Regions from separate parts of the Arthrobacter sp. NPDC057388 genome, predicted to be linked through region 1. Evidence: riboswitches for the same ligand, from Rfam matches in the RefSeq annotation. Region 1 holds a riboswitch; the other holds the start of a gene.
The links. A riboswitch is a leader RNA that binds a small molecule or an ion and turns the genes downstream of it on or off. The one in region 1 is predicted to bind S-adenosylmethionine.

Region 2: linked by a shared signal. The riboswitch ahead of ACFUTU_RS03405 (DUF1737 domain-containing protein) and the one ahead of ACFUTU_RS05645 (homoserine O-acetyltransferase) in region 1 are both predicted to bind S-adenosylmethionine.

What each region holds. Positions count from the first base shown of each region.
Region 1 is NZ_JBHVBL010000007.1:133,688-137,840, reverse strand. It holds gene ACFUTU_RS05650 (MFS transporter) at 1-332, opposite strand, end outside; gene ACFUTU_RS05645 (homoserine O-acetyltransferase) at 547-1,689, opposite strand; SAM riboswitch class IV at 1,702-1,817, opposite strand; gene ACFUTU_RS05640 (bifunctional o-acetylhomoserine/o-acetylserine sulfhydrylase) at 1,932-3,248, opposite strand; SAM riboswitch class IV at 3,291-3,407, opposite strand; gene ACFUTU_RS05635 (VOC family protein) at 3,536-4,153, shown strand, end outside.
Region 2 is NZ_JBHVBL010000004.1:124,638-128,790, reverse strand. It holds gene ACFUTU_RS03420 (YegP family protein) at 1-201, opposite strand, end outside; gene ACFUTU_RS03415 (O-succinylhomoserine sulfhydrylase) at 494-1,702, opposite strand; gene ACFUTU_RS03410 (rhodanese-like domain-containing protein) at 1,704-2,114, opposite strand; gene ACFUTU_RS03405 (DUF1737 domain-containing protein) at 2,111-2,419, opposite strand; SAM riboswitch class IV at 2,433-2,547, opposite strand; gene ACFUTU_RS03400 (LLM class flavin-dependent oxidoreductase) at 2,736-3,170, shown strand; gene ACFUTU_RS03395 (LLM class flavin-dependent oxidoreductase) at 3,154-4,062, shown strand; gene ACFUTU_RS03390 (aromatic amino acid ammonia-lyase) at 4,067-4,153, shown strand, end outside.

The DNA of each region.
Region 1 (4,153 bases):
AAGGTGGACACGCCCACCAGGATGATGCTCAGCTGCAGCAACTGCTTGCGGCCGAATTTGTCGCCGAAGTGGCCGAAGACGATGCCGCCGATGGGGCGGGCAACGAACCCGACGGCGTAGGTCAGGAACGCGGCGATGATGCCGTCCAGCTCAGTGCCGGCGTTGGGGAAGAAGGTCTTGCCAAAGACCAGGGTGGCGGCAGATGCGTAGAGGAAGAACTCGTACCACTCCACGACGGTGCCGGCCATTGAGGCCGTAACCACCTTCTTGAGGCCTGAGGCCTTTACGTCGGTTTCCTCTGCGCGCCTGACGGCGGAGCTTTCCGTACTCATTGCGAACTCCTTCGGCGTCGTCGTCGACACCACGGGGACCAGTCGATGGCGGTCGGGTGTGATGCGCACCACGAACGCCGGATTCAACGAGTATGGTCTGCCTGCGACGCAAGCTCAACGCCAAATAGTGCAGGGCGCATCTGCATAAATGCACACGCACAGGCGCATCACAGCCGCCGGTCGGCCATATCCGGCCGGGCCACCCTGTCCGGAGTCAGTTCAGGAAGTGGGCCCTGAGCTGGGCGTTCAGCTGGCCGATCTCCGTGAGGAAGCCGTCATGGCCGATCGGCGAATCGATCATGTGCACCTCCACGTTCCCGGGGAGCGCCTCGGCAAGTTCCAGCGACTGGGCGGGAAAGTACAGCCGGTCTGTCTCCACGGCCGCCACGAAGAAGTCGGCGGTGGCCCGCGACAGGGCCTCCTCCAGCGTCCCCCGCCCCCGGGTGACGTCATGGCTCATGAGCGCTTCCGTCAGGGCGATGTAGCTGTTGGCGTCGAAGCGCCGGACCAGCTTGTTGCCCTGGTGGTCCAGGTAGCTCTCCACCTGGTAGCGGCCGCGTCCTCCCAGGGCCTCCGCCTGCAGCGGCTCCTCAGCCGCCTGGGCGTTCCTGCCGAAGCGGAAATCGAGCTCGTAGGCGGAGCGGTAGGTGATGTGGGCGATCCGCCGGGCGAGTGCCAGGCCCTCCGCGGGTTCCGCACCGCCGTAGTAGTCTCCGCCGTTGAAGTGGCGGTCCTGGCGGATGGCAAGTGTCTGGGCCTGGGCGAAGGCGATCTGCTCGGCCGTGCTCCTGGCCCCGACGGCGATGACACCGCAGCGGCGAACCCGCTCCGGGAAAGTGACGGCCCATTCCAGGGCGCGCGCCCCGCCCATGGATCCGCCCACCACGGCGTGCCAGCTGCCGATCCCGAGCTGGTCAGCGAGCCTGGCCTCGGCAACGGTGGAGTCCCGGAGCGTCACCAGCGGAAAACGCGAGCCCCAGGGCTTGCCGTCCGGGGCGGGCGACGACGGCCCGGTGGACCCGTAGCAGCCGCCCAGGATGTTGATGGAAATGACGAAGAACTTGTTGGTGTCCGCAGGCGCGCCAGGACCGGCGAGCTGTTCCCACCAGCCTTCCTCGTCCCCGGCGCCGCGCGTCACGTGCGTGCTGCCGGTCAGGGCGTGCTGGACGAGGATCGCATTGGAGCCGTCCTCGTTGAGCGTTCCCCAGGTTTCATAGGCGAGGGTCACATCCGGCAGGAAGCCTCCGGCTTCCAGTTCCAGGCTGCCGATGTTGCGGTACTGGACAGTGCCATCCAGGGCAGAGCCTTCAGGGGCCGTGCCGGCCGGAGCGTCGGTGTGGCTGACAGAAATCGTCACAGGTAAACCTCTTCTACGCGCTTGCCCGCCGTCAGCAGACCGGCAGGCCAGGTCTTCACCCGGGGCACCCCACCGCGGAAGGAGGGTTGCCGGCCAGCAAGCCGGGGCTGTCGCTGGCACTCATGACCTGTTGCCAGTGTACGAAACAGGCGCACGCCTGCGCGAAGAATGTGACGGCTGTGTGACTCCCCGCCCCTCGCCGGCGGGAGATGGGGCGGGAATCACAGGGCCAGCCAGGTCCGTCAGGCGCCTTTCGCGGCGCGGAACCCGGCGTCGAGATCGGCAAGGATGTCGTCAATGTGCTCCAGGCCTACCGACAGCCTGACCAGCCCCGGGGCGACCCCGGCCACGTCCTGCTGTTCCGGGGTCAGCTGGCTGTGCGTGGTCGACGCCGGATGGATGACAAGGGAGCGGACGTCACCAATGTTCGCCACGTGGGAGTGCAGTTCCAGTGCATTAACGAAGCGCTTGCCGGCCTCGGCGCCGCCGGCCACGGTAAAGGCCACCACCGCGCCGGTGCCTTTGGGCCCGTATTTCAGGCCGCGCTCATACCAGGGGCTGGACGGCAGGCCGGCGTAGGCCACGGACTCCACATCGTCCCGGGCTTCCAGCCAGCTCGCCACCGCCACCGCGTTGGCCACGTGGCGCTCCACGCGCAGGCTCAGAGTTTCCAGGCCCTGGGCGATGAGGAAGGCATTGAACGGGGACACCGCCGAGCCCAGGTCGCGGAGCAGCTGGACCCTCGCCTTGAGGATGTAGGACAGGTTGGCGCCCAGCGCACCGGCCGCGCCGAGATCACGGGCGTAGACGAGCCCGTTGTACGTGGGGTCCGGGGCGTTGAAGCCCGGGAACCGATGCGGATCCTTGCCGAAGTCGAAGTTTCCCGAATCCACGATGACGCCGGCTATGGCGGCGCCGTGCCCGCCCAGGTACTTGGTGGCCGAGTGCACCACGATGTCCGCGCCCCATTCAAGCGGCCTGATGAGGTAGGGGGTGGAGAGGGTGTTGTCCACGATGAGCGGCACGCCGGCCTCATGCGCAGCCCGGGAGACGCCTTCGATGTCCAGGACGTCCTGCCGGGGGTTGGACACCACCTCGGCGAAGAACAGCTTGGTGTTCGGCTGCACGGCATCGCGCCACTGCTGCAGGTCATCGGGATCGGCAACGAACGTGACGGAAACGCCGAATTTCTTCAGCGTGTGCGCGAGCAGGTTGTAGGTGCCGCCGTAGAGGCTTGGACTGGCCACCACATGGTCGCCGGCCTCGGCGATGTTGAGGATGGCATAGGTTTCTGCGGCCTGGCCCGAGCTCAGGAGCAGCGCGGCGAGCCCGCCCTCCAGGCTGGCGATCCGCTGTTCGACGGCGTCCTGGGTGGGGTTGCCGATCCGGGTATAGATGGGCGCGATCTCCGCGAGCGCGAAGCGGTCGGCTGCGCTTTCGGCGCTGGGGAAGACAAACGAGGTCGTCTGGTAGATCGGCAGCGACCGGGCGCCGGTGGCGCCGTCCGGCACCTGGCCGGCGTGGATCTGGCGGGTTTCGAATGACCATGCGTTGGACATGCAGGCTCCTGAGGCTAAAGGGGCGTGTGCTGTCCCGGCACAGGCCCGCGCTTGCCGCCCGGCGGACGCCGCGCGGCCAGGTCTTCACCCGGGGCACCCCGCCGCGGCGGAGGGTTGCCGGCCAGCGGGCCGGGGCCTTTTTCGCTGGCACTCATGACCTGCGATCAGTGTAGGAACAGCCCTACTTCGCGCACAGCTTTGTGAAGAATTTCGTCAAAAGCTGGACATTTCGTTAAGTTAGGGCACCCTAAGCTGAGAGCCCCGTCACAAAGTGCCAAGATGAGGGCATGCGCATGGATCACGTCTCTTACGCCTGTGAACACGATGGCCTCGCGGCCACCACCGAACGTATCTCCTCCGCCCTCGGCGTCGAAGCCGTAAAGGGCGGAGTGCACCCCCGGTTTGGAACCCGGAACATGATCATTCCGCTGGCCGGCCACAAGTACCTTGAGGTCGTTGAGGTCCTGGACCACCCGGCGTCGGACAAGGCGCCCTTCGGCCAGGCCGTCCGGGCCCGGTCCGCAGCGGGCGGCGGCTGGATGGGCTGGTGCGTCGAAGTTGACGACCTCGCCCCGTTCGAGGAACGCCTCGGCCGCTCCGCGGTCAACGGCAACCGCAAGTTCCCCGACGGCCGCGAACTTATCTGGAAGCAGATCGGCATCCTGGGGCTCATCGCCGACCCCCAGGTTCCGTACATGCTGAAGTGGGAAGGCGATCCGGGCCTGCACCCGTCCAACGCCTATGACAGCAATGTGAAGATGTCCAGCCTCACGATTGCGGGCTCTGCCGAGCGCGTGACCGAATGGCTCGGCGAGCCCGTGGAACGGCCGCTGGAGGACGTCGCCGTGAACTGGGTGGCACCGCACGGTACGCCGGGCATCCTCTCCGTCACGTTCGAAACCGCA
Region 2 (4,153 bases), on a different contig from region 1:
TTCCTGGACCTTTGGTGCTGCTGGTGAGAGGTCCGTGATGAGCCCCGTCCCGGCGCATTCGCGGACGTCGGCGATCCCTGCGGCCGCCGCACGCTTGTCCTCGAAAGGAGCGGAGATGGCCAGCACGGTTCCATTGGGAGCCACCAGCCGGAAACGGTACTGGGACTCAGCGTCAACAAAAACTTCGAATACTCCGGCCATGACGTTCCTTCCGGTCAGGGAGGCTGCGCGCAGCGTCTTCGCGGCCGCGGCCCCGAACGCATCGCTGCGTCTGTCCTTGAATGGGGGGTGAGCCGACAGGGGTTTCATCGGCTCATCAGTGTTATTCGAGTCTGCCCAGTGCACATGGAGCCTACAAGACCGTCCATGTAAACCCTGGGTAAACCCTGCCTGTCCACCCACTAAAGCGTGCCGGGGTTCCGTTCTCAAGGACACCCGAAACGGCAGGACGTGCAGGGAAACGGAAATTAACAGCCCGCGATCGGAAGTAACGTCAGATCTGTTTGAGCGCCTGCTCCAGGTCGGCAATGAGGTCATCTGCATCCTCCAGGCCGACGGACAGCCGCACCACCCCGTCGCTGAGCCCGATTGCGGCACGTCCTTCCGGTCCCATGGCCCGGTGGGTCGTGGTCGCGGGGTGGGTGATGAGGGATTTGGCGTCGCCCAGGTTGTTGGAGATATCGATGATCTTCAGGGCGTCCAGCAGTGCAAAGGCGGCTTCCTTGCCCGACTGGCCGGCGGTCGTCGCAAGTTCCAGCGTGAGGACGGTGCCGCCGGCCTTCATCTGCCGGGCCGCCAGGTCATACTGTGGGTGGGACTTGAGCAGCGGGTACTTCACCCAGTTGACGGCGGGCTGGGTTTCCAGCCATTCGGCCAGCCGCAGCGCGGTGGCGGAGGAGTGGTTCACGCGCAGGGACATGGTCTCCAGGCCTTTGGTGAGGACCCAGGCGTTGAACGAGGAGAGCGCCGGGCCGGTGTGCCGCATGAGCTGCTTGACCGGACCGTCGATGAACTCCTTGGTGCCCAGGATTGCCCCGCCCATCACCCGGCCCTGGCCGTCGATGTGCTTGGTGCCGGAGTAGACGACCACGTCCGCGCCGAGGTCCCCGCAGCGCTGCAGCAGCGGCGTGGCAAAGACGTTGTCCGCCACCACCTTGGCGCCGGCGGCGTGGGCGAGTTCGCTGACCGCCGCGATGTCCACGATCTCCTGCATCGGGTTGGACGGGGATTCGAAGAAGACGGCAGTGGTGGGCACCGAGAGGGCCTCGCGCCACTGATCCAGGTCCGGGCCATCCACGAACACCGTCTCCACGCCCCACCGCGGCAGGATTTCATTGAGGATGACAAAGCAGGAGCCGAACAGGGAACGGGCGGCGACCACGCGGTCCCCGGCGCCGAGCAGGGCGCCCAGGGCGGTGAAGACCGCGGACATGCCGGACGCCGTCGCAAAGCACGCCTCGGTGCCTTCAAGCAGGCGGAGCCGCTCCTGGAAGGTGGCCACTGACGGGTTGCCGTAACGCGAGTAGACAAAGCGCTCATCTTCGCCGGTGAAAGCCCGCTCCGCGGCGGCGGCAGACTCGTAGACAAACCCGGAGTTCAGGAAGACAGGCTCGGTGGTCTCCTGGAAATTGGTGCGGTCCAGCCCGCCGCGGACGGCCTGGGTATCGGGGCTCCAGCCGGCGGCGTCGTGATTAAAGGTCAACTTAGTTCTTTCCCAGGTTCGTCGGCAGGCCGCGGTTCTTCCAGCCGTTCACGGTGCGCTCGCCATAGCGGTCCGGCTCGCCCTCGAAACCTTCGAGCACGTTGTAGGCCGTGAAACCGGCCTGCGTGGCGGCAATGGCGGCAGCGATGGAGCGCTGGCCGGAACGGCACAGGAAGACCAGCTCCACCCCGGCGTCCTCGGGGGCCTGCTGCTTCAGCTGGTCAACGAACTCCGGATTGGGAATGCCGCCGGGAAAGGTCCACTGGATGAAAAGGGGGTCGTTGTCCGTGGCTTTCGTGTCAGGAATGCCGATGTGCGCCCATTCGCCCTCGGTGCGCACGTCCACCAGGATGGCGCCCTCCTCAAGCTTGGCCCATGCGTCCTGCGGGGTGAGGTCTCCGGCATAGCTCATGCGTGGCCCTCGTAAACTTCCGCGCTGAGGTCCTCGTCGGAGTCCAGCCGGTCAACGGCGGTGGCGACGGCGGCATCCGCGCTGGCGATGGCGGCCGGCAGGATGAGGGCCTGGGCCACGATGACGGTGGTGCCGTTGAAGGTGGCCGCCGGGCTGCCATGCAGCACGTAGCCTTCGGCCAGGGCTGCTGAGATGCGCTCACAGAAAGCCCGGTCGTCGGGGCCCGTGACGAGGCGGTAGGACAGCTTTTCCTCAGGTTTATCCTGCTGGGACGGCAGCGTTGCAACGGCCGGGGCGTCTGACACGACGGATCTCCTTTTCTCACGCTTGCAGCTCGAAGTGGTCGATATGCCGAGTATTCACCTGAGGCACCCCGCCGTGGAAGGAGGGTTGCCGACCGGCCAGTCAGGGCTTAACGCCGGTACTCATTACTCCCGAAAAAAGTAACACTGACGACGGCGGCGCGCACCGCCGCCGCCGTCATCTTCCGTAACGGACCCCGCGGCTTCCCTGATCCACGGAACCGTCCGGGTTGCCCGGCGTTGCCGTTACAAAGCCCCCGGCCGGGAGGATAATGACGGGGAGATGACCCGCCGTAACGCCGGATGAAACTAGGCCGCAGTGAATGATTCGACCGCGCATACAGTCACTTCCATGCTGCACTTTGGATGGTTTGTGGGCCACGGCTTCGGGGTCCAGGGCTGGGGGACGCCCGGCTACGGAATCGGCTACGACTGGAAGAAGCCCGCCCCCTACCAGCACGCGGTCCGCGAGTTCGAGCGGGCCGGGCTGGACCTGTTCATCATCGAGGATTCGCTCACTGTCCCCGACACCTATGGCGGCAGCGCGGAGGTCTCGCTGGCGCAGGCGTCCTTCGCCCCGAAGCACGATCCGCTGGCACTGGTGCCGTACCTGCTGTCCGCCACGGAGCACCTGGGCATCGTGCCCACCATCAGCGCCTCCTTCTATCCGCCCTTCACCGCGGCCCGGCTGCTGGCCACGCTCCAGCATTTTTCCAACGGCCAGCTGCTGGAACGTCGTGACCTCCGGGAGTGACCTGGCCGCGCAGAACTATGGACTGGACCAGCAGATCGAGCACGACCTCCGGTACGAGAAGGCCGAGGAGTTCGTGGACGTGGTCCGCAAGCTCTGGCGCAGCTGGGAACCGGACGCCATCCTCGAGGACGCCCAGGCCGGCATCTTCGCCGACCACACGAAGGTCCGCCCCATCCACCACGACGGGGAGTTCTTCAAGGTCCGGGGACCGCTGAACACGGCACCGCTGCCGGAGGAACCGGTGCTGGTGCAGGCCGGGGCATCCCCGCGGGGCAAGGCGTTCGCGGGCGCGAACGCGGATGTTGCCATCGCCCTGGCCCGCGGCGTGGACGGCATGAAGGCGTACCGCGACTCCATCCGCGCCGAGGCCGCTGCGGCGGGCCGGAACCCCGACGACGTCAAGGTGCTCTTCGTGCTCAAACCGACGGTGACCGGTTCCACGGCGGAGGCGGAGGAACTGCGCGCCGCGCGCCGGGAACTCACGCAGCGGGACATCGACAGCCAGCTCAACTCCATCTCCTACCTCTCCGTCATCGACTTCAAGCAGTTCGACCTTGATGAGCCGCTTCCCGAGCTCAGCACCAACAGCAACCAGGGAACCCTGGAGCACTTCTCCAAGGCGGCGCCGCCGGGTTCCACCCTGCGGCAGATCCTGCAGGCGCGCAGCGGCGGCGCAGGCGACAGCATTATCGGCACGGCCGAGGAGATCGCCGACTACCTCGAGGAAACCGGGGCCGCAGTGGGCGGCGACGGATTCCTCTTCTCCGGCTTCGTGGACCCCGCCACCATCCACGGCGTGCTGGACAGGCTGGCGCCGGTGCTGCGCAGGCGGGGACTGCTCCGGACGGGCTACGGCAACGGCGGCTTCCGCCGGAACCTGCTGGACTTCTAGCGCCATGGCCGGGGCCGACGCGAACCACGTTCTGGTGCCGGGCGTCCGCCGCGGCACCTTCCTGATCGGCACGGCCCATATCCGTGCCGAG